DNA from 2 places in the Caballeronia sp. RCC_10 genome. Region 2 is predicted to be linked to the other one. Evidence: riboswitches for the same ligand, from Rfam matches in the RefSeq annotation. Region 2 holds a riboswitch; the other holds the start of a gene.
What was found. Region 2 has a riboswitch for cobalamin ahead of AB6804_RS10930 (CbtB-domain containing protein). Riboswitches for the same ligand answer to the same signal wherever they lie in the genome.

Region 1 (15,316 bases), on a different contig from region 2:
CGCGTGGAAGAGCGGCGCGGCGAAGGGCGCGACGGGCCGGCCGGTGCCGCTGCTGTCGCAATTCCTGATCGATCGCGCGGGGCAGTGAGCGAAACCGTGACGCGCATCGACTTCCATACGAATGTCGGCGATCCGCTCGCCTATGCGTGCCGCCTCGCGCGCAAGGCGTATGCGAGCGGGCGGGCGCTCGTCGTGCTTGCCGAGCCGCAGCGTCTTGCCGCGTTCGACGAGCAGTTGTGGACGTTCGCGCCGCTCGAGTTCGTGCCGCACTGCATGGCCAAAAGCCCGCTCGCGCAGGAAACCCCGGTGGTGCTGGCATCGGATCTCAACGACGTGCCGCATCACCAGGTGCTCGTCAATCTCGGCGCGCCGGTGCCCGCGCAGTTCGCGCGTTTCGAGCGGCTGATCGAGATCGTCGGCAACGAGGGCGACGATCTCGCTGCCGGGCGCGAGCGCTTTCGCTTCTATCGCGATCGCGGCTACGCCATCGAAACGCACAAGCAAGGCGGCTGAGCGAACAGTGCGTGGCGGTGCGCGTGCGTTAGCATCGGCGCACGGAGACCTCTGACGACCCATACAAGACCATGACCGACACCACGAACACGTCCGATTCCTTCGATCCATCCATTCCCGTTCTCACCGATGTCGTCGTGCCCGGCAAGCCGGAATTCGCGCGAGCGGCGACGGCTGACGAAGCGACGGTCGCCTACGAGGCGGAACTCGTCGCGCAACGCTTGCAGGGGCGTGTCACGCAGTTTCTGAACGGCGATGCGCGCGCGCTGATCGAAGCGCGTTGTCAGGATGTGCTGCGCGCACATTCGGCGAGGCTCGTGCAGGACATCACGCGCGAAGTGGCTGTTGCGCTGGAAGCGCATATGCGCGAATGGGTGAGCGTCGCGGTGGAAGAGGAGTTGCGGCGGCAGCGGGAGGCTTGAGCGGGATCGGGTTCAAAAGACAAAGGGGCGCATGTGCGCCCCTTTGTCATTGCGTGCTACGGATTGCGACGTCGATCAGCCCGTCACCGCCCCGCGATTCGCCGGCAACGCCAGCGTGGCGTACTTCGCCAGCACGCCACGCGTATAACGCGGGGCCGGCTTCTTCCACGCTGCACGCCGACGCGCGATCTCCGCGTCATCCACGTTCAGTTGCAGCAGCAGCTTGTGGGCATCGATGGTGATCGAATCGCCCTCTTGCACGAGGCCGATGGTCCCGCCCGCGAACGCTTCCGGCGCGACGTGGCCGACCACCATGCCCCACGTGCCGCCCGAGAAGCGCCCATCGGTGATGAGACCGACCGATTCGCCCAGCCCCTTGCCAATAATCGCCGATGTCGGCGCGAGCATCTCCGGCATGCCGGGGCCGCCTTGCGGGCCGAGATAGCGCAGCACGACGACATCGCCGGCCTTGATCTTGTCCGCGAGAATGGCCTCCATCGCGGTCTGCTCGTCGTCGAACACGCGCGCCGGGCCGGTGATGACCGGGTTCTTCAAGCCGGTGATCTTCGCGACCGCGCCGTCTTCCGCGAGATTGCCGCGCAAAATCGCGAGGTGGCCCTGCTTGTAGAGCGCCTGCTCGATCGGAAAGATGACCTTCTGATCCACGCGCGGCTTGCCCGGCACGTCCTTCAGTTCCTCCGCGAGCGTGCGGCCGGTGATCGTGATGCAATCGCCGTGCAAAAGGCCTGCATCGAGCAAGATTCTCAGCACTTGCGGGATGCCTCCCGCCTTGTGCAGATCGGTGGCGACGTACTGGCCCGACGGCTTCAGGTCGCAGATGACCGGCACTTTCTTGCGCATGCGCTCGAAGTCGTCGATGGTCCACTCGACTTCCGCCGCGTGCGCGATCGCCAGATAATGCAGCACCGCGTTGGTCGAACCGCCCGTCGCCATGATCAGCGCGACCGCGTTCTCGATCGACTCCTTCGTGATGATGTCGCGCGGCTTCAGGTCCTTCTTGACCGCTTCGACCAGCACGCGCGCCGATTCAGCCGCCGAGTCGACTTTCTCGTCGTCGGGGTTCGCCATCGTCGACGAATACATCAGCGACATGCCGAGCGCCTCGAACGACGAGCTCATCGTGTTGGCGGTGTACATGCCGCCGCACGATCCTGTCGACGGACACGCGTTCTTCTCGACGCCCTTGAAGTCCTCTTCCGACATGCGGCCAGCCGTGAATTCACCGACGGCCTCGAACGACGACACGATCGTCAGGTCCTTGCCCTTCCAGTTGCCTGGACGAATGGTGCCGCCATACACGTAGATGCCCGGCACGTTCATGCGCGCAAGGCCGATCATCCCGCCGGGCATGTTCTTGTCGCAGCCGCCGATCACGACCACGCCGTCCATCCACTGGCCCTGCACGGCAGTCTCGATACAGTCCGCGATCACCTCGCGCGACACGAGCGAGTACTTCATGCCTTCGGTGCCCATCGACATGCCGTCGGAGATGGTCGGTGTGCCAAAAATCTGCGGGTTCGCGTCGGACTGCCTGATGGCGGCGATAGCGGCGTCGGCGAGGCGCTGCAAGCCCGCGTTGCACGGCGTGATGGTGGAATGCCCGTTGGCGATGCCGATCATCGGCTTGTCGAAGTCTTCCTCCTTGTAGCCGAGGGCGTAGTACATCGAACGGTTGGGCGAGCGCGCGACGCCCTGGGTGATGTTTTTCGAGCGGCGATTGAACGGCATGATGGGGGCTCCGTGAGAATTTTTGGTCTAGTGGCCCAAGAATGAAGCGTCGGCTTGTGCCTGTCCAATATATTATTCAGGGCTTATTAGGTCGCGAAACATATCAATGGAAGAGCGGAACCCGCCCATCGAGATGCGCTTGCTGCGCTACTTCGTGACGGTCGCCGAAGAAATGCATTTCGGCCGCGCCGCCGCGCGCCTCGCCATGACGCAGCCGCCCCTCTCGCAAGCCATTCGAGCGCTGGAGGACGCGCTCGGCGTGGCGCTGTTCGCGCGGACGAAGCGCACGGTCGAACTGACGGCGGTCGGCAAGGACTTGCTGCCCGAAGTGCGCCGGCTGCTCGCTTCCGCCGACGCGCTGCGTCCGCTCGCGCAATCGCTCGCACGCGGCGAGGCGGGCGTGCTGTCGCTCGCGTTCGTGTCGACAGCTGATTACGGTTTGCTGCCCGCGCTGCTGCGCGATTTCGGCGCGCGCTATGCCGGCGTGCGGCTGCAACTGACGGAAGCAACGAGCGACGTGCAGATCGAAGAACTCGTCGCGGGCCGCATCGATGCGGGCCTCGTCATTCCGCCGCTGCCGCCCCGGCACGCGATGTCGCTGTCGTATCTGCCGATCGCACGCGAACCGCTCGTCGTCGCGATGTCGGCGGAAGCGGCCGCGCAGTTGCAGCAAGGCGCGGCGGAATGGGCCGACACGCCCGTCGATCTGCGCGATCTGGCTGCCGCACCGCTCGTCGTGTTTCCGAGGCGTCTCGCGCCGGGCTTGTATGACATCATCATGGGTTGCTACGCCGCGGCGGGGCTGACGCCGCGCATCGGGCAGGAGGCGATTCAGATGCAGACCATCGTGAGCCTCGTGTCGGCGGGCATGGGCGTCGCGCTCGTGCCGCAGTCGCTGCGGCATCTGCGACGCACGGGCGTGGTGTATCGTCCGTTGCGGCCGGTGGCGGATGCGCCCGTTGTCGAAACGGGGCTCGTGTGGCGCGCGGCGGAGGTGAGCCCGGTGCTTGCCGGGTTCATCGAGATCGTGCGCGCGCGGGCCGCAGCCGTCTCTGCTTTATGATTCGTGCCTGACTTCCCGCTTTGCTTTGACTTTCTTACGATGCTTATACATCCCAATTTCGATCCCGTAGCCATTCATCTCGGACCGCTTGCCGTGCGCTGGTACGGGCTCATGTATCTGGTGGCGTTCATTTCGGCCATCGTCATTGGCCGGCTGCGGCTGAAGCTGCCGTTCGTCGCCAACCAGGGCTGGACCGCGAAGGACATCGACGACATGCTGTTCTACGGCGTGCTCGGCACCATTCTCGGCGGGCGCCTCGGCTACGTGGTGTTCTATAAGGCGAGCTACTACCTGTCGCATCCGCTCGATATCTTCAAGGTATGGGAAGGCGGGATGTCGTTTCACGGCGGCTTTCTCGGCGTGACGCTCGCGATGGTGCTCTTCGCGCATCAGCGCAAGCGCACGTGGCTGCAGGTGACGGATTTCGTCGCGCCGATGGTGCCGCTCGGTCTGGCAGCGGGGCGGCTCGGCAACTTCATCAACGGTGAGCTGTGGGGCCGCGTGACGGACCCGGCTGCGCCGTGGGCCATGCTCTTCCAGCATTCGTCGAACGATGACGCCGTCTGGCTCGCCAAGAATCCGCAACTGGATGCGCCATGGCATCTGAGCGAAGTCTTCCAGCGGTATCAGATGCTGCCGCGCCATCCGTCGCAGTTGTACGAGATCGCGCTCGAAGGCATCGTGCTGTTCATCCTGATCTGGACGTTCTCGCGCAAGCCGCGTCCGATGGGTGCAGTCTCGGCGCTGTTCCTGATCGGCTACGGGCTCGCGCGCTTCACGGTGGAATTCGCACGCGAACCCGACGATTACCTCGGCCTGCTCGCGCTCAATCTTTCGATGGGCCAATGGCTTTCGCTGCCGATGGTCATCGCGGGCATCGTCCTGATGGTGTGGGCGTACAAGCGGCATCGGCGCGTGCCGGCCAACGCCGCCTGAACCAACGGCGTTTAACGCCCCATCTGCACGGAGCCGGATACGTCGACGGTGACCATCGTCGTGCCGGCTTCGAGCGCCATCGGCGCGGCCATCTTTGCATCGGCGTTCATGCCGCGCGCCTGCATCATCATCACCGGACGCGGCGCCACGCCGCTCTGGCCGACGTTCACTTCCCGGATCGTGAAGCTGCTATAGCCGAACGCCTGCGCTGCGGCCTGTGCCTGCTTGCGGAACGAATCGATGGCCTGCGTCGAGAGCTTCTGCGCAGCGGCGCGCTGGGCTTCCGGCGACAGCGAGAACGTGACGTTGCCGACCTGCATCGACGAACTCATCTTGCCCGCGAGCTTCGAGGCCGCCGCGAAGTCATGCGATTCGAGCACGACTTCCGTGCGTCCGCGCCACGCGGATATCTTGCCGTCGCGATCCGTCGACGGATACACGCTGAACGCGCCGCTCTTCGCGGTGACGCCTTCGACGCCCTTCGCTTCGCGCAAGGCGGCCTCGGCACGCTGATTCAGCGTGGTCGTCAGCGATGAAGGATCGGCGGCTTCCTGCTCGTAGAAGAGCATAATGGTGACGACATCCTGCGGCACTTGCGTGCTGGCCTGAGCCGACAGCGAGAGCACGCCCGAAGGCTGCGGATTGGCGATGACCGTCTGCGCAGCGGCAGTGGCCGAGAAGGTGAGCGCGGCGCTCGACATCGCGAGAGCGAGTGCGGCGGCGATTTTCTTGTTCATCATCGAAGGACTCCGGCCTGTAACGTCGCGCGTTTCGCGACGGCTCTTAGGCGGTCCATTCGCGCCCTTAGTTCCGGTCTCCGGCGAGCCGTTCGGTAATAAAGCGCCACTGCGCTTCGGTGACGGGCGTGATGGACAACCGGTTGCCGCGCGCCAGCACTTGCATGTCCGAAAGCGCATCGTGCGCGCGCAATTCGGCAAGCGCAATGAGCGGCGTTTTCCTGACGAAGCTCACGTCGACGAGCAGCCAGCGCGGCGTTTCCTGCGTGGACTTGGGATCGAAGTAGGGGCTCTTGGAATCGAACTGCGTGGGATCGGGATAGGCCGTCGAAGCAACCTTCGCGATGCCCGCGATACCCGGCTCCGGACAGCTCGAATGATAGAAGAGCACGCCGTCGCCAATTTGCATCTGGTCGCGCATGAAGTTGCGCGCCTGATAGTTGCGCACGCCGGTCCACGGCAGGGTTTTCTTCGGCGCGTGCGCGAGATGATCGATGCTCGCTTCGTCCGGTTCGGACTTCATCAGCCAGTAGCGCATGAGGAGAGCGGGAAGAATCGGCGATGCAAATGAAAACGGCATCGGATAAACCGATGCCGTTTGGATAAGGTCCCCGCCTCAGCCGCTAGGCCGGCATCCTGAACCTGGGTTCAAGATTGGTCGCGGTAAGCAACACTTCGGGTACATCAGACTAGTGACGCGCGCGCCCGTGTTACAAGGTTCCGCAACCGTGCCAATGTGACATTGGTTCAAGGAATATATGACCTTGGCGCACCAGGCAGGGAAACCTCACTCTACACCAATCATTTGCCTTGTGCAGCCCCTGCGCCGTGATCGCGCAGTATCTTTTTTTGATTGACACCGCGAGGCTGATTAGATCAGCGCATCATGCAAACGGCTTGCACTCACTGCACTTCATATTGTGCGATGACCGCGCCGAGCTGCTGGTTCATCGAGTGCACCGTGCGGCGGATTTCTTCGGCCGGGAAGGCTTCGCCGTGACGCACGCTTTCCTGCAGCCGAAGCAATTCGGACGCCAGCGACAGCGCGGCCATCACCGCGATGCGATCCGTGCCGCGCACGCTGCTTGCATTGCGGATCTTGTTCATTTCGGCGTCGACGCGGGCGACTGCTTCGCGCAACGCGGCTTCCGTTTGCGGCGAGCACGCAAGGCGATACGGCTGCCCGAGAATGGATACTTCGATTTGCGTGGTCGTCATGCCTTCTCTCCGTGATGATGTTCGCCGTGCATCTCTTCAGCATGCGCATGTTCGGGCTGCGCGTCGCGCGATGCCTGCGATTCGGCGTTGAGAAGGTCGAGCTGATTGTCGCTTTCGGCGTGATGCGTTTTGCCACGCGGCAGCTTCTCGAGGATTGCGTTGAGGCGCACCTGTGCGTCGTCGATCTTCGCGGAGAGCGAGTCGCGCTCGGCTTGCAATGCGTCGCGCTCGCTTCGCACCTGCACGAGCTCGGCCTGAACGCCCGCGTAATCGGCGCGCAATTGTTCGATTTGCGCTTCGAGCGCGAGACGCGCCTGATGGTGGCGCTCGCTGATCTGGATCAGCCGGCCGATGTTTCCTGACAGTGATTCGAGTTCGTTGAGCATGTGCTGCGTCCTCTAAAGACCTGGCATTTTAGCGCGGTTCAAAGCAGCTTCCGATAATTGTCTCGTTTCGAGACGTAACAACCCCGGAACATGCGCGCATCGCGATGCATTTGTGTGTGGAAAGAGCGAGCGTGCGTGTTGATTGCAGGGTGCCGGGCACGGCGCGCGTTCTTGACGGCCCCGATGCCCGCTCCTACACTTGCCGCACTTTTGGTGCTCGCGTCCGCTTCTCTCGCGGATGCAGTCAAACGGGAAACAGGGAGCGAAGTCCACGGCACATGACCGGGACGCGCCAACCTGTGCTGCCCCCGCAACGGTAAGCGACCGCAACGCAAGTTGCAAGTCGTCCCTCGCGCGTTTCTCGCATCGCATCGCACGGTCACTCGCCATGCGGCACGCCCTGCAAGAAACATGTCGACGCCACTGCGCGCCATGCGCGGGAAGGCGGGACGAAGCGTCGCCAGCCCGGATACCGGCCAATCGTCCAGCGCGTCCATGTCATCGGCATAGCGGCGCGCGCGTCGCGCACAGACCTCGCGGGGAGCGGGGCACGCGCCAGCCCCGAACTGGATTCTCAAGCATGGTTTCATCTCCGTCCGGCATGAAGCGTCGCGCCGTTTGCGTGGCATCGTGCGCGGCGTTCAGCGCGCTACTCGTGCAATCTGCTCATGCCGATACCGCCGCGCAAACGCTCGCGCCCGTCGTCGTCACGGCGACGCGCACCGCGCAACCGCTCGCCGATTCGCTCCCGCAAACGTCGCTCTTCGACGAGCAGGACATCGCCGACACCAACGCTCGCGACGTGCTCGGCCTGATCGCGCTCGCGCCCGGCGTACAGGTCACACGAAACGGCGGGCCGGGCGCGAACTCGGGCGTGTACATACGCGGCGCGGCGTCGTCGCAATCGCTCGTGCTGATCGATGGCGTGCGTGTCGAATCGGTATCGCTCGGCGCGGCGCAGCTGTCGCAAATGATGCTCGATCAGACCGGCCGCGTGGAAGTGGTGAACGGCAATGTATCGGCGTTGTATGGATCGAATGCGATCGGCGGCGTCGTGCAAATTTTCACGAAAGAGGGCGATGCCCACCCGCCGCGCTTTCACTTCGAAGCCGAGTACGGCAGCTATCACACGCAGCGTCAATCGGCGGGCGTCGACGGCGCGCTGGATGCCGAGGGCCGCACCACCTTCAGCCTGAACGTGTCCCGCGAAAAGACCGACGGCTTCTCGTCGATCGATCCGGCGCTCGCGCCCGGTGCGAATCCGAACGCGAACGGTTATTTGAACGAAAGCGTCGCCGCGACGCTGCGCCACAAGTTCACCGACAAGTGGGATGCGGGCGTGCGCTTCCTGCAATCGAACGGCGTCGACAGCTTCGACGATGCATACGGCACCCCTGCCGACATCAACAAGACGCACGACCGCGTGCGTTCGGCTTCGGTGTTCGCGAACGGCAGGCTCACCGATCGCTGGACCACGCACTTCACCATCGCGCAGGGGCAGGACCGCGCGAACATCGAGCAGAACGGCGTGTACACGAGCCGATTCAACTCGGAGAATCATCAGTACCTCTGGCAAAACGACTTCAGGCTCACCGATGCCCACAAGCTGCTGTTCGGCTATGAGCATCTCGATCAGTCGCTCGATTCGGATCAACTGAGCGCGCCCGACCGTCACGTCAATTCGGTGTTCGCGGGCTACGTGGGGCGCTTCGGTCGGAGCGAAGTGCAGGCGAACGTGCGGCACGACCAGTACTCCGACTTCGGCGGCGCGAACAGCTACTATCTCGGCTACGCGTACAAGTTCGACGCTCACTGGCGGGCGAGCGCGAGCTATGCGGCGTCGTTCCGCGCACCGAGCTTCGACGACCTCTACTATCCGTTCAGCGGCAATGCGTCGATTCAGCCGGAGCGCAGCCATTCGGTCGAGGCCGCGTTGCAATATGCATCGGACGCAGTGGGCGTGCTGCGGGTGACGGCGTTTCAGACGCGCTATTCGAATCTAATCGACTACGTATCGGACGGCAGCGGCTTCTATATCGCGCAGAACGTGGGACGCGCGAAGGTGCAGGGCGTCGAGGGATCGTGGGCGGGGCACGTGGGCGCTACCGATATCCGCGCGGGCGTCACGTTCCAGAATCCCGTCGACGAGACGAATCACGAAGAACTGACGAGGCGTGCGCGGCGCTTTGCATCGCTGTCGGCGCATCGTTCGATCGGACGCTGGCGCGTGGGCGGCGAGTGGATCGTGAGCGGCGCGCGCAGCGATTACGATTCAACGCTCGCGGGCTATGGCGTCGTGAACCTGTCCGCGCGCTATGACATCACGAAGTCGTGGTACGTGAGCGCGCGCATCGACAATCTGTTCGACCGGGACTATGAACTCGCTTATTCGTACAACACGCCGCGGCGCGGTGCGTACATCACGCTCGGATGGAATCCGTCGTGAGCGTGGCGTCGTCGCTGGTGAACGATGAACGCTAGCCGCGCCGTCTTGATCTGGCTCGCGCTCGGCGCGATGGCGCTCGCCGCGCTCGCGGCATCGCTTGCGCTCGGCAGCGTCAATCTGCCGATGTCGCGTGCGATCGCCGCGCTGCTGCATGCCCGTTCGGCCACGCCCGATATCGCCGATGACATCGTGCTCACCTTGCGTTTGCCGCGCGCCTTGGCGGGGTTTGCGTCGGGTGCGCTGCTCGCGCTCGCCGGCGCGCTGCTGCAAGTGCTGCTGCGCAATCCGCTCGCGGAGCCGTACGTGCTCGGCGTATCCGGCGGCGCGGCGGCGTTCGCGCTGGCCGCGATGCTAGCGTCGATGCCGTGGTGGGGCGTCGATCTCGCCGCGTGCATCGGCGCGTTCGTGTCGATCGTGCTGGTGCTCGGCCTTGCTCGCAGGCACGTGTGGCATGGGGAGCAGGAGGCATCGCCGAGGCTTTTGCTGACGGGCGTCGTGATCGCGGCGGGATGGGGCGCGCTTATCACGCTGATACTCAGCATCGCGCCGGAGAACCGGCTGCGCGGCATGCTCTTCTGGCTCACCGGCGACCTCAACGGCGCAGCGACTCCCTGGCCCGCGATGATTGCGCTGGGCGTGGCGCTTGCCGTGATCGCGCCCGTCGCGCCGCAGCTGAACGTGCTCTTGCGCGGCGATGCCGCCGCGCGGGCGCTCGGCGTGCCGGTCGAACGGTTGCGCCTGCGCGTCTATCTCGTCGCGTCGCTGGCGGCGGCGGCTGCGGTGACGACGGCGGGGACCATCGGCTTCGTCGGGCTGGTCGTGCCGCATCTGCTGCGGCTCGCCTTCGGCAACGATCAGCGCATGCTCGTGCCGGCCGCGCCGCTCGCGGGCGGGCTCGCCGTGATGAGCGCCGATCTCGCCGCGCGCACGATCATCGCGCCGGGGCAGTTGCCGGTCGGCGTCGTGACGGCGCTCGTCGGCGTGCCGATGTTCCTGTGGATGCTGTTGCGCCGCCCGCGATGAACACACTTCATATCGACACGCTCACGCTGCGCGCCGGCGACCGCACCTTGGTCGATGGCCTGAGCGCGACCATCGCGGCGGGCGAAGTGTGGTGCATCGCCGGGCCGAACGGCGCGGGCAAGACGACGCTCATCGGCGTCCTCGCGGGCCTCGCGAAACCGGCGGCGGGCGTCGTATCGCTCGATGGCCGCGCGCTCGCGCAATGGCGCGCGGCGGACCTTGCCCGCCGGCGCGCGCTGATGCCGCAGAGCACGCACGACGCCTTCAGCGCGACCGTGCTCGACACCGTGCTGCTCAACCGCTTCCCTTATCTCACCGGCTGGGGCTGGGAAAGCGACGACGACCGCGCCGCCGCGCACGCCGCGCTCGATGCGCTGGGCCTTGCCGCGTTCGCAACCCGCGACGTGCTGACGCTCTCGGGCGGCGAACGGCAACGCGTGGCGCTTGCCGCCGTGCTGTGCCAGAACGCGCCGCTGCTCTTGCTCGACGAACCGCTCGCGCATCTCGACCTGCATCATCAGATCGACTGCCTGAATGCGCTCGTGAAAGCGGCACGCGATGAACGCCGCGCGGTCGTGCTCTCGTGTCACGACCTGAACCTCGCTCGCCGCTTTGCCACGCATGCGTTATTGCTCGACGGCCAAGGCGGCGCGCAGGGCGGCCTCGTCGCCGATGTGCTCACGGCCGAGCGTGCGAGCGCCGCGTTCGGTTATCCGCTCGCGCTCATCCGCGATGGCGAGCATGAAGCGCTCGTGCCTCGCTTCCCCTCATGACCAAGGAATCGCCCATGTCCATTCCGATGCCTCGCGCGCTCGATCGCGCCATCGAACCCGAACTGCGCCGCATCATCGACATGAAGACGAAGCCGCCGGGCAGCCTCGGGCGGCTTGAACCGCTCGCGCTGCAAATGGGCCTGATACAGCGCACGACGAAGCCGCGCATCGACCGTCCCGCGATGATCGTGTTCGCGGGCGATCACGGCATCGCCGCTGAAGGCGTGAGTCCGTATCCGCAGGAAGTGACGGCGCAGATGGTCGCGAATTTTCTGAGCGGAGGCGCGGCGATCAACGCGTTGTCGCGTTCCGTCGGCATGGCGCTCGAAATCGTCGATGCGGGCGTCGCGACGCCGATACCCATCGATCACGGTTACGAGCGTTTGTCGCTCGGCCTCGGCACGCGCAACTTCGCGCATGAAGCGGCGATGTCGCGCGACACGGCGCTCGAAGCCATCGCGCGGGGCGCGGCGCGCGTGCGGCATCACGCGTCGCTCGGCACGAACGTGATCGGCTTCGGCGAGATGGGGATCGCGAATACATCGGCGGCGGCGTGCCTGATGAGCCGCCTGTGCGCATTGCCGATCGACGAATGTGTCGGACGCGGCACCGGCCTCGACGATCGCGGGCTCGCGCACAAGCGCGACGTGCTGGCCCGCGCGCTCGCGACGCATGCGTCGGGCGGCGATGCGATCGATACGCTCGCCACGTTCGGCGGCTTCGAGATCGCGATGATGACGGGCGCGTACCTCGCCGCAGCCGAGGCGCGCATGACGGTGCTCGTCGATGGCTTCATCGCGAGTTCGGCGTTGCTGGTCGCATCGAAGATCGCGCCGGACGTGCTCGATTACTGCGTGTTCGCGCATGCGTCGAACGAAGCGGGGCATCGGCGCATGCTGGCGCACTTCGACGCCGCGCCGCTGCTGCAACTCGACTTGCGTCTTGGCGAAGGCACGGGCGCGGCGCTCGCGTTGCCGCTTTTGCGCGCGGCCGTCGCGTTCGTCGACGAGATGGCGAGCTTCGATTCGGCGGGCGTATCGAACAAGCAAGACGCGCAGCCATGAGCCGTCCGCTCGACGAGCTGCGTTACTTCTTCACCGCGCTCGGCTACTTCACGCGCGTGCCGGTGCCGCGCTGGGTCGGCTTCGAGCGCGAGTATCTGAACGCGGCGGCGCGCTACTTTCCGCTCGTCGGCGCGATGGTCGGCGGGGTCGCGGCGCTCGTCTACCTCGCGGCGCTATGCGTGTTTCCGGCGGGCGTGGCCGTCTTGCTGTCGATGACCGCGACGCTCGTGCTGACCGGCGCGTTCCACGAAGACGGCCTCGCCGATTGCGCCGATGCCTTCGGCGGCGGCTATACGCGCGACGACGTGCTGCGCATCATGCACGATTCGCGCATCGGCGCATTCGGGGCGATTGCGCTCGTGATCGCGCTGGCGCTCAAGTGGCAGACGCTGGCCGCGTTGCCGCCGATGCGCGCCGCAATGCTGATGATCGCCGCGCACGCCGCGAGCCGCGCGTTCGCGATCAGCTATCTCGTCACGCTCGATTACGTGCGCGCCGAAGGCAAGGCGAAGCCGGTCGCGCAGCGCATGAGCGTCATGTCGCTCGCGCTTGCACTGGCGTTCGGCTTGCCGTGGCTTCTATGGATGGGCTGGCGCTTCGCCTGCGTGACGCTTGTCGTGCTTGCGTCGCTGCGTTTCATCGCGGGGCGCTACTTCGTGCGGCGCATCGGCGGTTATACGGGCGATTGCCTCGGCTGCGCGCAGCAGGTGTTCGAGCTTGCGATCTATCTCACCGGACTGGCATGGATCTCGTACTGATACGTCATCCCGCTGTCGCAATTGATGCGGGCGTGTGCTACGGCCAGACCGATGCGCCGCTTGTTCGCGATGCGCGCGAATCGGCGCGTGACGTGCTCGCGAGGATGCGTGCGCTGCACGTGCCCGATTGCGTCGACGGATGGCATTCGAGTCCTTTGCGCCGCTGTGCATCGCTCGCGGATGCGCTCGGGACTGCTCGCATCGATGCGCGGCTTTCCGAGATGCACTTCGGCGCGTGGGAAGGCTGCGCGTGGGATGACATCGATCGCGCGCTGATCGATGCGTGGGCCGTTGACATCGAGCACGCGCGTCCGCATGGCGGCGAGAGTCTCGCTCAGTTCAGCGCCCGCGTGTTCGCCTGGTTCGACGAGGCATCCGCCGATGCTTCGTCCGCGATGCATGTCGTCGCGCACGCCGGCGTGATGCGGGTGCTGGCGGCGCGTCTGCTTCGGCTCGACTATGCGAGCGTGTTGCAGTGGGCAATCGATTTCGAAGGGATCGTCTGGCTTCGTCGGGCGGGTGAGCGATGGGTCGTCGTGCGGTGGAACGCGTAAGTCGCGCTTATCGCTTCGCCCGCGCCACATCCAGATCGCGACATAACTCGGCCGCTCCGATCGCGATGCGCGGCGTCGGCCGGTTGATGACATCGCCATCGATGCCGAACAGATTGCCGCGCGCGACCGCGGTCATCGATGTCCATCGCTTCCACCGGTCGAGCGCCGGCAGCGCGCGATCCGGCTTCGTTGCGCCGGGCGTCGCGGTCACGATCGCTTCGGGATTGGCCGCGAGCACGGCTTCCGTCGATATCGTCGGCACGCGCGGCGCTTCGGCTGCGAACACGTTCACGCCGCCGCACACGCCGATGACTTCGCTGAACACGTTGTCGCGATTGAGCGTCATCAGCGGATCGTCCCAGACCTGATAGAACACGCGCACCGGCGGCAACGCGGCGTACTTGCCGCGCAGTTGCGCGATATCGCGCGTGAATGCCGTCGATGCCGCGCGCGCACGCTCCTGCGTGCCGAGCAACCCGCCGAATTTGTCGATGCTCGCGGCGATATCCTCGAGACGCTTCGGCTCGCTGTAATAGAGCGGAATGCCGAGCGCCTTCAGGCGATCCATCTGACGCGCGGCGTTGCCGTGCCGCCATACGACGATCAGGTCCGGATGCAGCGCGACGATGCGTTCGAGATCGAGCGCCTTGTTGTCGCCGACACGCGGTATCGCTTGCGCTTCGTTCGGGTAATCGCTGTAACTCACCGTACCGACGATGCGCCCGCCGCCGCCCGCCGCGAACAGCAACTCGGTGAGGTGCGGCGCGAGGCTTACGACCCGCGTCGCCGGGGCGGGCAGCGTGACGGGCGCGCCGGTGTCGTCGGTGACGGTGATCGCGGCGCGGGCGTGCATCGCGATGAACAGGGCGAAGAGCGCGACCAACCTCATGCGCCGATCTCCGCGAGTGCGCGTTCGAGCCGCGCCCAGTCGCCTTCGCTTCCCGGCAAGCCGATGCGCAGGCTCGTCGTCATGCCCGGCCGATCAAAAAGGCGCGTCCACATACCGCGCATCGCCAGCTCATGTTGCAGCGAAGGCGCACGCGGCGTCGGCGTCCACGTGAAGAGCGGCGTGGCCCGCACGTCGAAGCCATGACGTGCGATGAGTGCGGCAAGGCGCGCGCCATCGCGCCGCAGCCGCTCGCGCGTATCCTGCTGCCACGCTTGATCGGCAAACGCGGCCATCGTCGCGTGCCGCGCGGGGCCGCCGACCGTCCACGCGCCGAGCGCATCGCGCAATGCATCGGTGACGGCGGGCGCGGCGAGCACGAAGCCCGCGCGTATGCCCGCCAGCCCGAAGAACTTGCCGACCGAGCGCAGCACGACGAGCCCGCCGCGCGCCGTCTCGGCGGCAAGCGATGCATCCGGGTCCGCGTCGGCGAACGCTTCATCGACGATCAGCGTGCCGCCACGCGAGGCGAGTTGCGCGTGCCAGCGCATCAGCGTCTCGCGCGAAAGGCGCTCGGCAGTCGGATTGTTCGGATTCCCGATGATGACGTGATCGAGCGTGGCCGGCAATTCGCCGCTTGCAGTGTCGAGCGTTTCGATCGAATGGCCCGCGCGCGCGAACGCCGGCGCGTATTCGCCGTAAGCCAGCGGCGCGACGCCCGCGACGCCGCGCTTCAGCAGGAGCGGCAACGCGCGAATCGCCGCCTGCGATCCGGCCACCGGCAGTGC
Region 2 (15,316 bases):
TCCCTGCAGCAGCGGGCAGCGTTCGAACAGTTCCGCCACCCAGTCCACGAACACGCGCACCTTCGGCGACAAATGCCGGTTGTGCGGGTACACCGCTGAAATGGGCATCGGCATCGGGCTCCATTGCGGCAACAGTTCGACGAGTTCGCCCGAACGCAGATACGGCAGCGCCATGAATCGCGGCACCTGAACGATGCCCACGCCCTTGAGCCCGCAACTCAGATACGCTTCGGCATCGTTCACCGCGATCATGCCGCGCATCTTCACTTCGATGGTCTCGCCGTCCACGACGAAATCCATGTCCATGATTCGCCCAGTCCGGCTCGAGAAGTAATTGACGGCCGTGTGGTTCTGCAGATCGTCGAGCGTCGTCGGCGTGCCGTTGCGTTCCAGATATTGAGCGCTTGCCACCGTGACGCCCTGAAACACGCCGATGCGCCGCGCGACAAGACTCGAATCCTGCAGCGTGCCGACGCGAATCACGCAATCGACGCCTTCCTGAATGAGATCGACCGGCTTGTCGCCGAAGCCCATCATCAGTTCGATGTCCGGATAGCGCGTGTGGAAATCGCATAGCTGGGGCATGACGATCAGCCGCCCGATGGCCCCCGGCATGTCCACGCGCAACTTGCCGTGCGGCCCCTTGCCGTTGTTCGAGAACGTGCTCTCGGCTTCCTCGATGTCCGCGAGGATGCGCACGCATCGCTCGTAGTAGGCGGCGCCGTCCGGCGTGAGATTGAGCCTGCGCGTGGTGCGCTGAAGCAGCCGCACGTTGAGAAAGGCTTCGAGGTTCTGAATGATCGTCGTCACCGATGCACGCGGCAGGTTCAGCGTGTCCGCTGCACGCGAAAAGCTGTTGGTGTCGACGACGCGAGTAAAGACCTGCATTGCTTGTAGCCGATCCATTTTCGTACCTTCGATGCTTATAGAGGCAGGGAATTAAGCGGCTGGCTAAGAAAATCGCCGGGAGCTTAAGCGATGATTGTTCGGGGCGACCGAATTGTGTTGCCGGATTATAGGCATTTATTAAAAAAGGCGCGGACTCCAGAATTCGCACCATCGCAACTCATGCGTGACGGCCTTGCAAACAGGGCTGTGCACGGAAATAACCATGGCATCACTGCTGGATTTGGAGCAAGGACCGAGACTGTGCATCGAAGAGGTGCGCATTGCGGGCCATGTGCAGCCCATCATGCTGCGCAGCTATCGCCCCGCGTCGGACGGCACCGTCCTGCCCATCGTCCTCTATTTTCATGGCGGTGGTTTTACAAGCGGCACACTCGACGATGCCGACATCGCCGCCGCGACCATCGCACGCGATACGCCCGCATGGGTCGTGTCGGTGGCTTATTCGCTGGCGCCGCAGTATCCGTTTCCGGCCGCGCCCGAGGATGGCTATCGCGCGGCGCAATGGGCCGTGGCGCATGCACGCGCTCAGCGCGCGGACCCGCAGCGAGTGGGTGTGGCGGGCCACGATGCGGGCGGCAATCTCGCGACATGTGTCGCTGCCATTGCACGCGATCGCGGCGACATTCGCATGTCGGCGCAAGTGCTGCTCGCGCCGCTGCTCGATCCGAGCATGACGCGCGTCGCCGATGAGCGCAAGGTGCTGTGCCCCGATCTCGAACTGAGCGAATGCGCGCGCTGTTATCGCGCTTACCTGCCGAATCCGTCGCAACGTTTGCATCCGTATGCGGCGCCGCTCGAATCGCGTCGTCTTGCTGGCCTGCCTCCTGCATTGATCGCGAGCGCCGAGCATGACCTGCTGCACATCGAGGCTGAAAAGTACGCAGCGGAACTGATCTCCGCGGGCGTGCCCACCGAAGTGACGCGGCATTGCAAGGCATCGCATCAGGCGCTTGCCGCGCATCCCGACGCATTGGCCGATGTCGTCGCATTCTTCAGGAAGCGGCTTGCGCGCACCAAATAAGCGCTAAGCCCGAGCACCATAAAAAAACAATCTCAACGCAACCGGAGCCTTTCATCATGTTCTTCACTCGCAAACGCATCTACGCCGCGCTAGGCGCTGCGTTGGTCATCGCAGGCGCGGGCGGCTATACCGCCTGGCGCGGCCACGGCGACGCGGCGATCAACGAAGCCAAAGCCGCAGCGCATAGCCCCACTGCCACCGAAGTCGATGTCGCGACCGTCATTTCGAAGACCATCACCGACTGGCAAAGCTACTCGGGCAGGCTCGAAGCGGTGGACCACGTGGATATTCGCCCGCTCGTGCCCGGCACGATCGTCGCGGTGCATTTCAAGGATGGCGCGCTCGTGAAGAAGGGCGATCCGCTGTTCACGATCGATCCGCGTCCCTATGTAGCCGAAGTGGATCGCGCGCAGGCGCAACTCGCGGCGGCGCAGGCCCGCAACGGCTACACATCGACGGACGCCGCGCGTGCCGAACGTCTGCTCACGGATAACGCGATCGCCAAGCGCGATTACGACGAGAAGCAAAACGCCGCACGCGAGGCCGTCGCCAACCTGAAGGCTGCGCAAGCCGCCGTCGAGACCGCGAAAATCAATCTTGCCTATACGCGCATCACCGCGCCGGTGTCGGGGCGTGTATCGCGTGCGGAACTGACGGTGGGGAACATCGTATCGACGGGCAGCAATGCGCCCTTGCTGACGACGCTGGTGTCGGTCTCGCCGATCTACGCATCGTTCGATGTCGACGAACAAACGTATCTGCGCTATCTCGGCCGCGACGCGGGCCACACCGTGCCGGTGTCGCTCGGGCTTGCCAACGAAGATGGTTATTCACGGGAAGGCGTCGTCGATTCCGTCGATAACCGCCTCGATACGACGTCCGGCACGATCCGCGTGCGTGCGCGCTTCAACAATCCGGACGGCTCGCTGGTGCCGGGGCTGTACGCACGCATCAAAGTGGGCGGCGGCACGCCTCACCCGGCGGTGCTCGTCGACGATGCCGCCATCGGCACCGATCAGGACAAGAAGTTCGTGATGGTCGTCGACAAGGACAACCGCGTGCAGTATCGCGAAGTCACGCTCGGTCAGACACATGACGGCTTGCGCGTGATTGCTAAAGGACTGGAAGCGGGCGAACGCATCGTCGTGAACGGATTGCAGCGCGTGCGTCCGAACGATGTCGTCAAAGCCAACGGTGTCGCGATGAACAACAGCGGCGATGCGCCCGTCGTGAAGACGGCATCGGCGCAGTGATTCGCGTGATCCGCAACGGAAAGAACTCGTCATGAACATATCCAAATTCTTCATCGACCGCCCGATCTTTGCGGGCGTGTTGTCGGTGGTCGTGCTGCTGGCGGGCATCATCGCGATGTTCAAGCTGCCGATCTCCGAGTATCCGGAAGTCGTGCCGCCATCGGTCGTCGTGCATGCGCAATATCCCGGCGCGAACCCGAAGGTGATTGCGGAGACCGTGGCTTCGCCGCTCGAAGAGCAGATCAACGGCGTCGAAGACATGCTGTACATGCAGTCGCAGGCGAACAGCGACGGCAATCTCACGACGACCGTCACGTTCAAGCTCGGCACCGATCCCGACAAGAACACGCAGCTCGTGCAGAACCGCGTGAATCAGGCGCTGCCGCGCTTGCCGCAGGACGTGCAGCGGCTCGGCGTGACGACGATCAAGTCATCGCCGACGCTCACCATGGTGGTTCACCTGAACTCGCCGAACGGCCGCTACGACATGACGTATTTGCGCAATTACGCGCTCATCAACGTCAAGGATCGGCTCGAACGTATCGCCGGTGTGGGTGAAGTGCAGTTGTGGGGCTCGGGCGATTATTCGATGCGCGTCTGGCTCGATCCGCAAAAGGTCGCGCAGCGCGGCATGACGGCAACCGATGTCGTCAACGCGATCCGCGAGCAGAACGTGCAGGTTGCGGCTGGCGTGATCGGCGGTTCGCCGACGCTGCCCAACGTGCCGCTCCAGTTGAACGTGAATGCGCGCGGCCGCTTGCAGAACGAGTCCGAGTTTCGCGACATCGTGCTGAAAACTTCGCCGGATGGCGCCGTCACGCATCTTAGCGATGTTGCGCGCGTCGAACTCGCGGCATCCGAATACGGCCTGCGCTCGCTGCTCGACAACAAGTCGGCCGTCGCAATCGCGATCAACCAGCAACCGGGCGCGAACTCGCTGCAGATCTCCGACGAAGTGCGCAAGACGATGAAGGAACTGCAGGCCGACATGCCTGCGGGCCTCGAGTATCAGATCGTCTATGACCCGACGCAGTTCGTGCGCTCCAGTATCGAGGCGGTCATTCATACGCTCGTCGAAGCGATTGCGCTCGTCGTGCTGGTGGTGATCGTGTTCCTGCAAACGTGGCGTGCTTCGATCATTCCGCTGCTTGCTGTGCCGGTGTCGATCGTCGGGACGTTCTCGCTGTTGCTTGCGTTCGGCTTCTCGATCAACGCGCTGTCGCTGTTCGGCATGGTGCTCGCGATCGGTATCGTGGTCGACGATGCGATCGTCGTCGTGGAAAACGTCGAGCGCAATATCGAAGCGGGATTGTCGGCGCGAGATGCCACGTATCAGGCGATGCGCGAGGTGAGCGGGCCGATCATCGCGATTGCCCTGACGCTCGTTGCCGTGTTCGTGCCGCTCGCGTTCATGTCCGGCCTGACGGGGCAGTTCTACAAGCAGTTCGCGATGACCATCGCGATCTCGACGGTGATCTCCGCGTTCAACTCGCTGACGCTGTCGCCGGCGCTCGCAGCGCTTCTTCTGAAGGGCCACGATGAGCCGAAAGACTGGCTCACGCGTGGAATGGATCGCGTGTTCGGCGGCTTCTTCCGCGGCTTCAACAAGGTCTTCCATCGCGGATCGGACGCGTACGGCAAGGGCGTCACCCGCGTCATCAACCGCAAGGCGATCATGATGGTCGTGTATGCGGTGCTGCTTGGCGGTGCGGTGCTGATGGGCAAGCTCGTGCCGGGCGGCTTCGTGCCCGCGCAGGACAAGGAGTATCTGATCAGTTTCGCGCAGTTGCCGAATGGCGCATCGCTCGATCGCACCGAAGGCGTGATCCGCCAGATGAGCGACATCGCGCTGAAGCAGCCGGGCGTGGAAAGCGCAGTGGAATTTCCGGGCCTGTCGGTGAACGGCTTCACGAATTCGTCGAGCGCGGGCATTGTCTTCGTCACGCTCAAGCCGTTCAAGGACCGCGTGCATGACAAGTCGCTGTCGGCCAATGCCATTGCCGGTGCGTTGAATCAGAAGTATGCGGGCATCAAGGGCTCGTTCATCGCCGTGTTCCCCCCGCCGCCGGTGCTCGGTCTCGGCACGCTCGGCGGCTTCAAGATGCAGCTCGAAGATCGCGGCGCGCTCGGCTATGCGGCGCTCGCCGATGCAACGCAAGCGTTCATCAAGCGCGCATCGCAGACGCCCGAACTCGGGCCGACGTTCTCGAGCTATCAGATCAACGTGCCGCAACTGAACGTGGATCTGGATCGCGTGAAAGCGAAGCAACTCGGCGTTTCGGTCACGGATGTGTTCGACACGATGCAGGTCTATCTCGGCTCGCTCTATGTCAACGACTTCAACCGCTTCGGACGCGTGTACCAGGTGCGCGTGCAGGCCGATGCGCCGTTCCGTGCGAATCCCGAAGACATCGGGTTGCTGAAGACGCGCAACGCGAACGGGGACATGGTGCCGCTTTCGTCGCTCGTGAAGGTATCGCCGACGTATGGCCCGGAAATGGTGGTGCGTTACAACGGCTACACGGCGGCCGATATCAACGGCGGTCCTGCGCCGGGATATTCGTCGGGCCAGGCACAGGCGGCTGCGGAACGCATTGCGGCTGAAGTGCTGCCGCGCGGGATCAAGTTCGAATGGACGGACCTTACGTATCAGCAGATTCTCGCGGGCAACGCTGCACTGTGGGTGTTCCCGATCAGCGTGCTGCTCGTGTTCCTCGTGCTTGCCGCGTTGTATGAAAGCCTGACGTTGCCGCTCGCGGTGATCCTCATCGTGCCGATGAGCATCCTCTCCGCGCTGCTCGGCGTATGGCTCACGGATGGCGACAACAACATCTTCACGCAGATCGGCTTGATGGTGCTCGTGGGCTTGTCGGCGAAGAACGCCATTCTTATCGTGGAGTTCGCACGCGAGCTGGAAATGCAGGGACGTTCGATCGTGCAGGCTGCGATCGAAGCGAGCCGCTTGCGTCTGCGCCCGATTCTGATGACATCCATCGCGTTCATCATGGGCGTGGTGCCGCTGGTGTTGTCGTCGGGTGCGGGCTCGGAGATGCGTCATGCGATGGGTGTTGCAGTGTTCTTCGGCATGCTCGGCGTAACGCTCTTCGGTCTGATGCTGACGCCGGTGTTCTACGTGATCCTGCGCAAACTGAGCCGCACGGAACACGTGACGGACAAGCACGGCACGCATCCGCAGATGCGCGGTATCGGTGCTTCGTACGAAGCGCAATGAGGTGGATGATGAATAAGTCGCTAATGAAACGATGGTTGGGCTTGCCTGCATTGATGGCGTCGCTGCTCGTGGTCGCGGGATGTTCGCTTGCGCCGACCTATGAAAAGCCGGATGTGAATCCGCCGGCTGCGTACAAGGAAACGCCGACGCTGTCGCCATCGGAAGCGGGTACGTGGAAGACCGCGCAGCCTTCGGAAGAAATGCTGCGCGGCGAGTGGTGGACCGTGTTCGACGACCCCACGCTCAACGATCTCGAACGTCAGGCGCAAGAGGCGAATCAGAATCTGAAGGCTGCGGCGGCGCGCGTGAAGGAATCGCGCGCAATCAATCAGACGGCGCGTGCAGGTCTCTTTCCGACGCTCGATGCAGGCTTCGGTCCGACACGGGAGAAGTTCTCGCCGGCCTCGCAATTCCTGCCGCCCGACGGGAACGTTCCGGCGCAGACGTTGTGGCGCGCGCAAGCGAGCGTGTCGTATGAAGTCGATCTGTTCGGCCGCGTCTCGGACTCGGTGCAGGCGGCCAACGCGGACACGGAACAAAGCCAGGCGTTGTTCCGGTCGGTGCAGCTTGCATTGCAGGCGGATGTCGCGCAGAACTACTTCAATCTTCGCGAGCTGGATGCGGAAGCCGATGTATTCTCGCGCACTGTGTCCCTGCGTGAAGAAGCGCTCAAGCTCGTGCAGCGGCGCTTCGCGGAAGGCGATATCAGCGAACTCGACGTCGCGCGTGCGCGCTCCGAACTGGCGACCGCTCGTTCCGATGCGATGACGGTGCAACGCTTGCGCGCGGCATCGGAGCATGGTCTTGCGGTGCTGCTCGGCAAGGCGCCCGCGCAATTCACGATGGCCGCCAACCCGCTCAAGCCGGTGACGGTGCGCTTGCCGCCGGGCTTGCCTTCGTCGTTACTCGAACGCCGTCCGGATATCGCTGCAGCGGAGCGGTCCATGGCCGCAGCGAATGCGCGCATCGGCGTGGCAAAGGCGGCGTTCTTTCCGTCGTTGACCTTGACGGGATCGGGCGGCTTCGAATCGGCGACGCTCGGCGATCTCTTCAACTGGTCGAGCCGCACCTTCCTGCTCGGGCCGTTCGCGGGCACGATGCTCAATCTGCCGATCTTCGATGGCGGGCGTCGCAAGGGCAATCTCGCGAATGCGCGCGCCATTTATGAAGAGGACGTGGCGAATTATCGTCAGCAAGTGCTGGTGGCGTTCCGTGAAGTCGAAGACAACCTGTCGGATTTGCGCATCCTCGAAACGCAGACCACGACGCAGGCGGATGCGGTGAACGCATCGGTGCGCGCCGCGCAGCTTTCACGCAGGCAGTACACGGAAGGCGCGGTGAATTACCTCGATGTGATCGACGCCGAACGCACCGTGTTGCAGTCGCAGCGCGCGGCCGTTCAGCTTGCGGGGACGCAGGCGGTATCGACGGTGAACCTGATACGCGCGCTTGGCGGCGGATGGGGCGATGCGATGCCCACGCCGGTTCCCGAACCGAGTCTCGCGAAAAACTGATGCCGGTCTTTGGCCCCGCTGAATGCGGGGCCTTTTTGTTTCCGACCGCGATTGTTCGCTTCAAGGAACATATGTCTTCACTTGCAGCCCATTTATCGGCATCGCTCCGATCCATAGAATACAAGTCATGGGAATGGGAGCCGCCAATGAGAGCCTTGATCGCCAGACAAATCTATCAACCTGCTGTCGTGCTGCCTTTGCTGCTGCTCATGCGGCTCATGGTCACGCTCGACTTCAATCTCGCGCAAGTCATGTTCGTGATGCTGCTCAGAGGTTCGCAGCACGCTTATCAGTTCGTCGCGCGTCAGGCGGTGCATCGTGAGCGCGGACAGGCAATCGAACGCATTGCCTGCCGTCACTGCTGCTAAGGTTCATCAATAGACTTCGGGAACGTACATCTCCTGCGGCACGGGCTGGCGTAAATAATCGGGATTGAATACGCGCTCGGGCAGCTGTATTGAAGAATGCTCGATCTCGTGATACGGCACCTGACTCAACAGGTGATGAATGCAGTTGAGGCGTGCGCGCTTCTTGTCGACGGCCTGCACCACCCACCACGGCGCTTCCGGTATGTGCGAGCGTTGCAGCATGACTTCCTTCGCGGCCGTATAGGCTTCCCATCGGCGGCGGCTTTCGAGATCCATCGGGCTCAGCTTCCACTGCTTCAACGGATCTTCGATGCGCGCCTGAAAGCGCACTTCCTGTTCATCGTCGGTAATCGAAAACCAGTACTTGATGATCTGAATGCCGCTGCGCACCAGCATCTTCTCGAACTCCGGCACTGAGCGAAAGAATTCTTCGTACTCTTCGTCGGTGCAGAAGTGCATCACGCGTTCGACGCCCGCGCGGTTGTACCAGCTTCGATCGAACAACACGATCTCGCCGCCAGCCGGCAGATGCGACACATAACGCTGGAAATACCATTGCGTACGCTCGCGGTTGTTCGGCGCAGGCAGCGCAGCGACGCGGCATACACGCGGATTGAGACGCTGCGTAATGCGTTTGATTGCTCCGCCTTTGCCGGCGGCGTCGCGTCCCTCGAAAATGACGACGAGCCTGTGTCCCGTGTGCACGACCCAGTCCTGCAACTTGACGAGTTCGCCTTGCAAGCGAAATAGCTCGCGGAAATAGGTCTTGCGGATCGCCCGTTCTTCATCGGAGAAGGCCGCTTCGCCGTCCATCAGGCGGTCGTCGATCTCCATCTCGAACTCTTCGTCGTAGCTGTCGATCAGGTCGGCGTGAAAACGGCGCTGTTTGTCCGTCATGTTCATGTCGTGCTCCGGAATGCATCTGGTTCGCGCGGTCGTTCGTGAGGCGGCGCGGGACCGCCGATTATGACCGCTTGGCGTTGCAGTCATATGACGCCGCAATGGATTCGTCCATTGTAGAAAGGCTCGCGCTTTATGACACGCGTTCGTGCGCCGTTAGAATATTCCGGCGCTTGGCGCTAAAACTCAGAGAGGCGACTCACGATGACCGACACTTTCGATGCAGTGCAAACCGCGCGCCTATTGCCTTACGATCGCCTCGTCGACACCCTGGCCGCGACGATGCTCGATTACACGGCGGGCCGCATCGTCAGTCCAGAGCGCATGGTCGTGCCGCTCGCGCACGGCGGCGTGATGTTGTCGATGCCCGCGTCCGCCGACGATATCGCCATGCACAAGCTCGTGAACGTGTGCCCCGGCAACGGTGCGCTGGGCTTGCCGACGATACACGGGCAGGTCAGCGCATTCAATGCTGCAACCGGTGCGCTGCAGTTCATGCTGGACGGTCCGACCGTCACGGGCCGCCGAACCGCCGCGGTATCCATGCTTGCCATTCGCACGCTCGCCGCACAAGCGCCTCGGGCAGTGCTCGTTATCGGTTCCGGCAAACAGGCCGCGCATCATGTCGAGGCGCTTGCGAGTCTTTATCCCGAAGCGCGCATCCATGTTCTCGGCTCGCGGCCGGGCCGCGCGGGCGTGTTCTTCGAGGAGAACGCGGGGTTGTCCGCCAATATGGAACCGCTCGAACACGGGTCGGTGCCTGATTTGATCGACGTCGTGATTACGGCGACAACGAGCAAAACGCCGGTCTATATGCAGCCCGCGAACCCGGCTCGGCTCGTCATCGGCGTGGGCGCATTCACGGCGGACGCGGCCGAAATCGCGCCGTCGATCATTCATGCCAGCGAGCTTTATGTCGACGATCCCGCTGGCGCTCGCCACGAAGCGGGGGACTACATTCTCGCGGATGTCGACTGGAATGCAGTGACGCCGCTTGCGTCGGCGCTTGTTTCACGCAGCGTTTCGGGCCGTCCTGTGGTATTCAAGTCGGTCGGCTGTGCGGCGTGGGATCTCGCTGCATGCCGCGTCGCGAAGGCTGTCCTATCGGCGCAAGAGGCAAGCGCGTAAGCGGGTTGGAACGATCTTTGCTGTCTATTAAACAGACAAAGCGCTTCGGGCGCAGGGCACTTCAGCGAAGATCAGACCAATGAACAGTCGAAACGAAACGGATTGGACCGCACGGCCGGCATTGCGCCGGACGGCGTTCGATGGACAGCGCGACGGTGCGGGCGAATCGCATGGCGTGCGTGCCGCACATCCCACTCCTGCCGGGCGCGCAGCCCCGCCCGCCGCCTACTTCATCTCCGTGCTGGAACTGGCGACCGGCGAGAAGCTAGGCAACGAAGAGCGGGTGCGCGCCGTGGCCATGCTCGAATCGCAGTTCGGCGAAGGACGGCCCCGGACCTTGAAGGAAGCCGTACGCATTTGCGCCGCCGCAATCGATTCTTCGACGTTGCAACGGATGGCTCGCGGGGCAAAGGCCTAGTCAATTGCGATTGCAGCTTTAGCGCGTTTTTTCATAGACGTGTAAAACGCACGTGTTAGCTGATCGTCTGAATGACTTCGAAGCCTTCGAATTCCGGATGACCCAGATAAAGCTGACGTGTTTCGCCGCCCGCGTTGCGATGAGCGGCGCGAAACGCGTCCGAGCGCGTCCAGTCTTCGAATGCGGCACGATTCGCCCAGATCGTATGGCTCGAATAAAGCACGTGGTCGTCCTTGACCGGGCCTTTTAGCAGATGAAACTCGACGAAGCCGGGCACTTCCTTCAGATGAGTATCGCGGCTCGTCCACAGCCGTTCGAAATCTGACTCGGCGCCCGGTACGATCTTGAAGCGATTCATGGCGATGAACATGTCGATGCTTTTCCTTTGTGAATTGCGCTAATTGCGCTCAGGCGCTGCCGAGTTCGACCAGCGTTTTGAATCCGCCGAAGAACATGCGTTTTCCGTCGAACGGCGGCGGAGCCTTCTCCATCATGGCCTTCAGCCGAGGGTCGTTCATGACTTTCTCGTTCACTGCGTCGCGTTGCTCTCGCGAATCGTAAAGTATCCACGAGAACGCAACTGTTTCGCCTTCCTTTAGCTGAACGCTCTGCGGAAACGAAGTGAGTTCGCCCGGTTTGACGTCATCGGCGATGGCTTCGACGAACTGCAACGCGCCGTGTTCGAGCCAGATGTTGCCGGCTTCCTCGGCCATGGCCCGGTATGCATCGATCTTGTCGATTGGCACGGGTACGACGAAACCATCAACGTAGTGCGCCATGTGAGTCTCCTTAAATGTGCGGCAGCGTCATGCGCTGTCGATGCTTTTGAGCCTCGCGCTGGCATCGAAGTTTCGTACGGACCATAAACGATGCGCTGCATCGTATGTCAGCTGTATCGACGACAAGGGCGCGAAATCCATTCTCAGCGAAGACGCCAGCGCTTCGCCGCGCACATGCGCGAGCGCCGCTTTCACGACGATCGCATGCGTGACCACGATGCAGCATTCATGCGACGCATCGTTGCCGATACGCGTCAGCGCCCCGGCAACGCGTTCCGCGAGCATCGCGATGCTCTCGCCGCCATGCGGACGCGCATTCACATCCGATAACCACGCAGCGATGTTTTCCGCTTCCTGCTGCGCAATCTCGCGAATGGCATGGCCACGCCAGCGGGCATAGTCGATATCGTCGAACGCAGGGTCGATTGTGAATTGACTCGTCAGCCACGAGGCCGTCTCGCGCGCTGCGGCGGCGGGACTCGAAATGACAGGAACGTCGCGAGGAAGATCGAAGCGCGTGAGTTCGCCGCGCTCGGCGGGTTCGTTACCGGTCGGAAAGCGCGCGGCTTTCATCGCATGCGTAGCGGCATGGCAAAGCAGAATAACGTTCACTTCAATCAATCGCCCTAAGAGCAGCATTGCTTTACTTTGCCGGTAATCGTCATAGAATGGCAAGCTTGCAGTGCGAGGAAGCCGGTGCAAACCCGGCACGGTCGCGCCACTGTATGCGGGCGTTTCAAATAGATAGCCCGCGAGTCAGACCCCGCTGCAAGCTCTTCGTCTATCGGGACGCGCTTTTCCCAGGAGAACCATCCATGAATGCTTCCAACGCACCGGTCTTTTCCGCTGCTCCTTCTTTGCCGACAATCGACGCACCTGTCCCCATTCCGGTGCGCGAAGTCTTGCCTTGGGCCGTGTTCATCGGCCTCATTCTGCTAATCGCCATTTACTTCGTCGGCGCAGAGCAGGGCGCAACGTCGATTCTGTCGGGCACCTACGTCCACGAGTTCGTTCACGATGGCCGGCATTTGCTCGGCTTTCCGTGCCACTGAGGACGGACCATGATTCGCAGTCTGTTGATACGCGGCATGATCGCGGGACTCGTCGCGGGCCTGCTCGGCTTTGCGTTCGCAAAGACGGTGGGTGAAGCATCGGTCGAGCGCGCCATCGCTTTCGAAGCGCAGCACGAACATGCGCATGCAGGGCATGAAGGGGCGGCGCATTCACACGAACACGAAGGCGGCGAAGACATCGTTAGCCGCGATACTCAGGCGGGCTTAGGCTTGCTCACAGGCATCGCTGTATTCGGCACGGCGCTCGGCGGCATTTTCTCGCTTGTCTTCGCGGTCGCTTACGGGCGGCTCGGCGCTTTGCACGCGCGTGGCGTAGCGGCATTGCTCGCGATGTTCGGCTTCGTCAGCGTGACCGTCGCGCCGTTTCTCGTGTATCCGCCGAATCCGCCCGCCGTCGGCAATCCCGAGACCATAGGCGCGCGCACTGCGTTGTTCTTCGGCATCGTTGCAATTTCCATTGCGGCGGCGGCTTTTTCCGTGTGGTTGCAAAGGCGCTTGCATGGCACTCAGGGCAACTGGAATGCGACGATCATCGCGGGCGCTGCGTATTTCGCGTTGATGGTGCTTGCGCAATTCATCCTGCCGCGCGTCGACGAAGTGCCCGCTGGTTTCTCCGCATCGTTGCTCTGGAATTTTCGCGTGGCCGCCATCGGCATTCAGGCGATCATCTGGACGGCGCTCGGTCTTGTCTTTGGCGCACTCGCCGCCCGCGAACTGGAACGTCCTGCGCGGCGAACAATGGCGACGGTCTAAGCGATCTTTACGCCCGACACCGATGCTTGCCTGCCGGGCAATTCGTCGAGGAGGGCGAGCTTCGCGGCATCGTCCATCGATCTGAAGGCTTTGATTTCCGCGCGGCTTCTGAAGCATCCCGCGCACAGTTCGTGTGCGGGATCGATCTTGCATACGCCGGTGCAGGGCGAACCAATGGGTTCTTGCGCTTTCGCGCGTTCGATCGTGAAGGCGAGGTCCAGTGTCATCGTCATAGTGATTCGCCGCGAAACAGCGCGGCGGCTGCCGCCGGGTTCGACGGCCAATAAGCGTGCATATACGTTGCCGTGATGCGGCTCTGCCGATAAAGCGCTTCGCCTGCCGCGCCCGTCGTTGCATGCGTCGCGGTGAGTTGCGACTGCATCGGCGTATCGAGTGTCGAGTAGTGAAACGTGTGGCCGGTGAGCATGCCATGTGCAGTGTCGAGACGCTGCATCGCGAGGCGTGCGAGACGCCGCTGCATGGTTGCATTGCCGGGCAGCACGCCAAGCATCGCGTGCCGGTTGCCTTCGATATCCGTCAGCGTGTCGAGCAGATAGAGCATGCCGCCGCATTCCGCGACGACGATGCGATCGCGCGCAACGTGCTCCTTGATCGACGCTCGCGTGCATGCATTCGCTGCGAGCGTGGCCGCATGCAGTTCGGGGTAGCCGCCGGGAAGATAGAGCGCATCGGTATCGGCGGGCAGCGGTTCGTCGGCGAGCGGAGAGAACGTCGTGACGCTCGCGCCCATCGCGATCAACAAGTCGATGTTCGCCGGGTAGATGAAAGAAAACGCGGTATCGCGTGCGATGGCGATCCGCATGCCATCGAGCAGGCGGGGCGGTGCATCGAGCGTCGCATCTTCGAACTCGACGTGCGGCGGCAGGTCGCCAAGCGAGGTTGTTGCGATGGCATCGGCGGCGCGATCGAGGCGTGCATCGAGGCTCGCGATTTCCTGCGCTTGCGTCAGGCCGAGATGACGCTCGGGCAACGCGATATCGTCCGCGTTGGACAGATGCCCGCAGTAGTGCAATCCATCGGGAATGGCTTCGGCAAGCATCTGTGCATGACGCGCCGATGCCACGCGATTGGCGAGCACGCCATAGAACGGCACGTCCGTGCGATAACGCGCCAGCCCGAACGCCACCGCGCCGAACGTTTGTGCCATGCCATGCGCGCCGATCACGGCGAGTACGGGCACGTTGAACGCGGCGGCCAGATCGGCGCTGCTGGGCGTGCCATCGAACAAACCCATCACGCCTTCAATCAGAATGAGATCGGCTTCACGCGCTGCTTCCGCAAGCATCGCGCGGCAGGCATCGAGGCCGACCATCGACAGGTGCAGCGAATAGACGGGCCAGCCGCATGCCCGTTCGAGAATCATCGGATCGAGAAAATCCGGGCCGGTCTTGAAGACGCGCACGCGCCGGCCTTGCCGCGCATGATGGCGCGCAAGCGCGGCCGTCACCGTGGTCTTGCCTTGATGCGAGGCGCTCGCACCGATGAAGAGTGCAGGGCAGCGCGGCATCAGAATTCGACGCCGCGTTGCGCCTTGACGCCTTGCTCGCGATAAGGATGCTTCACGAGCCGCATCTCGGTGACGAGATCGGCGATGTCGACGAGCGCATCGGGCGCGTGACGGCCCGTCACGACGACATGCAGCATCGCGGGCCGCGCCTTCAGGACATCGAGCACTTCATCGAGTGGCAGATACTCGTATTTGAGCACGGTATTGAGTTCATCGAGCACGACCATCTGATACTCGCCGCTCTCGATCATGCGGCGCGCTTCATCCCAGCCTTTGCGCGCGGTCGCCATATCGGCTTCGCGGTTCTGCGTGTTCCACGTATAGCCATCGCCCATCGTGACGAAATCGCAATTCGCCATTGCGGCGAGGAAATCGCGCTCGGACGTATGCAACGCGCCCTTGATGAATTGCACGACGCCGAGCTTCATGCCGTGGCCGAG

Region 1: another riboswitch for cobalamin. It lies ahead of AB6804_RS03710 (TonB-dependent receptor plug domain-containing protein); the one in region 2 lies ahead of AB6804_RS10930 (CbtB-domain containing protein).

The regions. Positions count from the first base shown of each region.
Region 1 covers NZ_JBFUPT010000001.1:773,842-789,157, reverse strand. The annotation lists gene AB6804_RS03765 (leucyl aminopeptidase) at 1-88, shown strand, start outside; gene AB6804_RS03760 (DNA polymerase III subunit chi) at 97-513, shown strand; gene AB6804_RS03755 (DUF2486 family protein) at 585-935, shown strand; gene ilvD (dihydroxy-acid dehydratase) at 1,011-2,684, opposite strand; gene AB6804_RS03745 (LysR family transcriptional regulator) at 2,791-3,747, shown strand; gene lgt (prolipoprotein diacylglyceryl transferase) at 3,787-4,683, shown strand; gene AB6804_RS03735 (SIMPL domain-containing protein) at 4,695-5,420, opposite strand; gene AB6804_RS03730 (EVE domain-containing protein) at 5,488-5,958, opposite strand; RNA gene ssrS (6S RNA) at 6,025-6,206, opposite strand; gene AB6804_RS03720 (cell division protein ZapA) at 6,324-6,638, opposite strand; gene AB6804_RS03715 (hypothetical protein) at 6,635-7,024, opposite strand; cobalamin riboswitch at 7,219-7,520, shown strand; gene AB6804_RS03710 (TonB-dependent receptor plug domain-containing protein) at 7,605-9,470, shown strand; gene AB6804_RS03705 (FecCD family ABC transporter permease) at 9,495-10,493, shown strand; gene AB6804_RS03700 (ABC transporter ATP-binding protein) at 10,490-11,266, shown strand; gene cobT (nicotinate-nucleotide--dimethylbenzimidazole phosphoribosyltransferase) at 11,281-12,330, shown strand; gene AB6804_RS03690 (adenosylcobinamide-GDP ribazoletransferase) at 12,327-13,088, shown strand; gene cobC (alpha-ribazole phosphatase family protein) at 13,073-13,642, shown strand; gene AB6804_RS03680 (cobalamin-binding protein) at 13,650-14,531, opposite strand; gene cobD (threonine-phosphate decarboxylase CobD) at 14,528-15,316, opposite strand, start outside.
Region 2 covers NZ_JBFUPT010000004.1:244,588-259,903, forward strand. The annotation lists gene AB6804_RS10870 (LysR family transcriptional regulator) at 1-906, opposite strand, end outside; gene AB6804_RS10875 (alpha/beta hydrolase) at 1,112-1,930, shown strand; gene AB6804_RS10880 (efflux RND transporter periplasmic adaptor subunit) at 1,987-3,183, shown strand; gene AB6804_RS10885 (efflux RND transporter permease subunit) at 3,215-6,415, shown strand; gene AB6804_RS10890 (efflux transporter outer membrane subunit) at 6,439-7,929, shown strand; gene AB6804_RS10895 (hypothetical protein) at 8,076-8,297, shown strand; gene ppk2 (polyphosphate kinase 2) at 8,304-9,200, opposite strand; gene lhpI (bifunctional Delta(1)-pyrroline-2-carboxylate/Delta(1)-piperideine-2-carboxylate reductase) at 9,402-10,325, shown strand; gene AB6804_RS10910 (hypothetical protein) at 10,405-10,743, shown strand; gene AB6804_RS10915 (antibiotic biosynthesis monooxygenase) at 10,799-11,113, opposite strand; gene AB6804_RS10920 (DUF1428 domain-containing protein) at 11,151-11,522, opposite strand; gene AB6804_RS10925 (histidine phosphatase family protein) at 11,550-12,134, opposite strand; cobalamin riboswitch at 12,186-12,308, shown strand; gene AB6804_RS10930 (CbtB-domain containing protein) at 12,338-12,574, shown strand; gene AB6804_RS10935 (CbtA family protein) at 12,584-13,348, shown strand; gene AB6804_RS10940 (DUF1289 domain-containing protein) at 13,345-13,581, opposite strand; gene AB6804_RS10945 (cobyrinate a,c-diamide synthase) at 13,578-14,876, opposite strand; gene cobO (cob(I)yrinic acid a,c-diamide adenosyltransferase) at 14,876-15,316, opposite strand, start outside.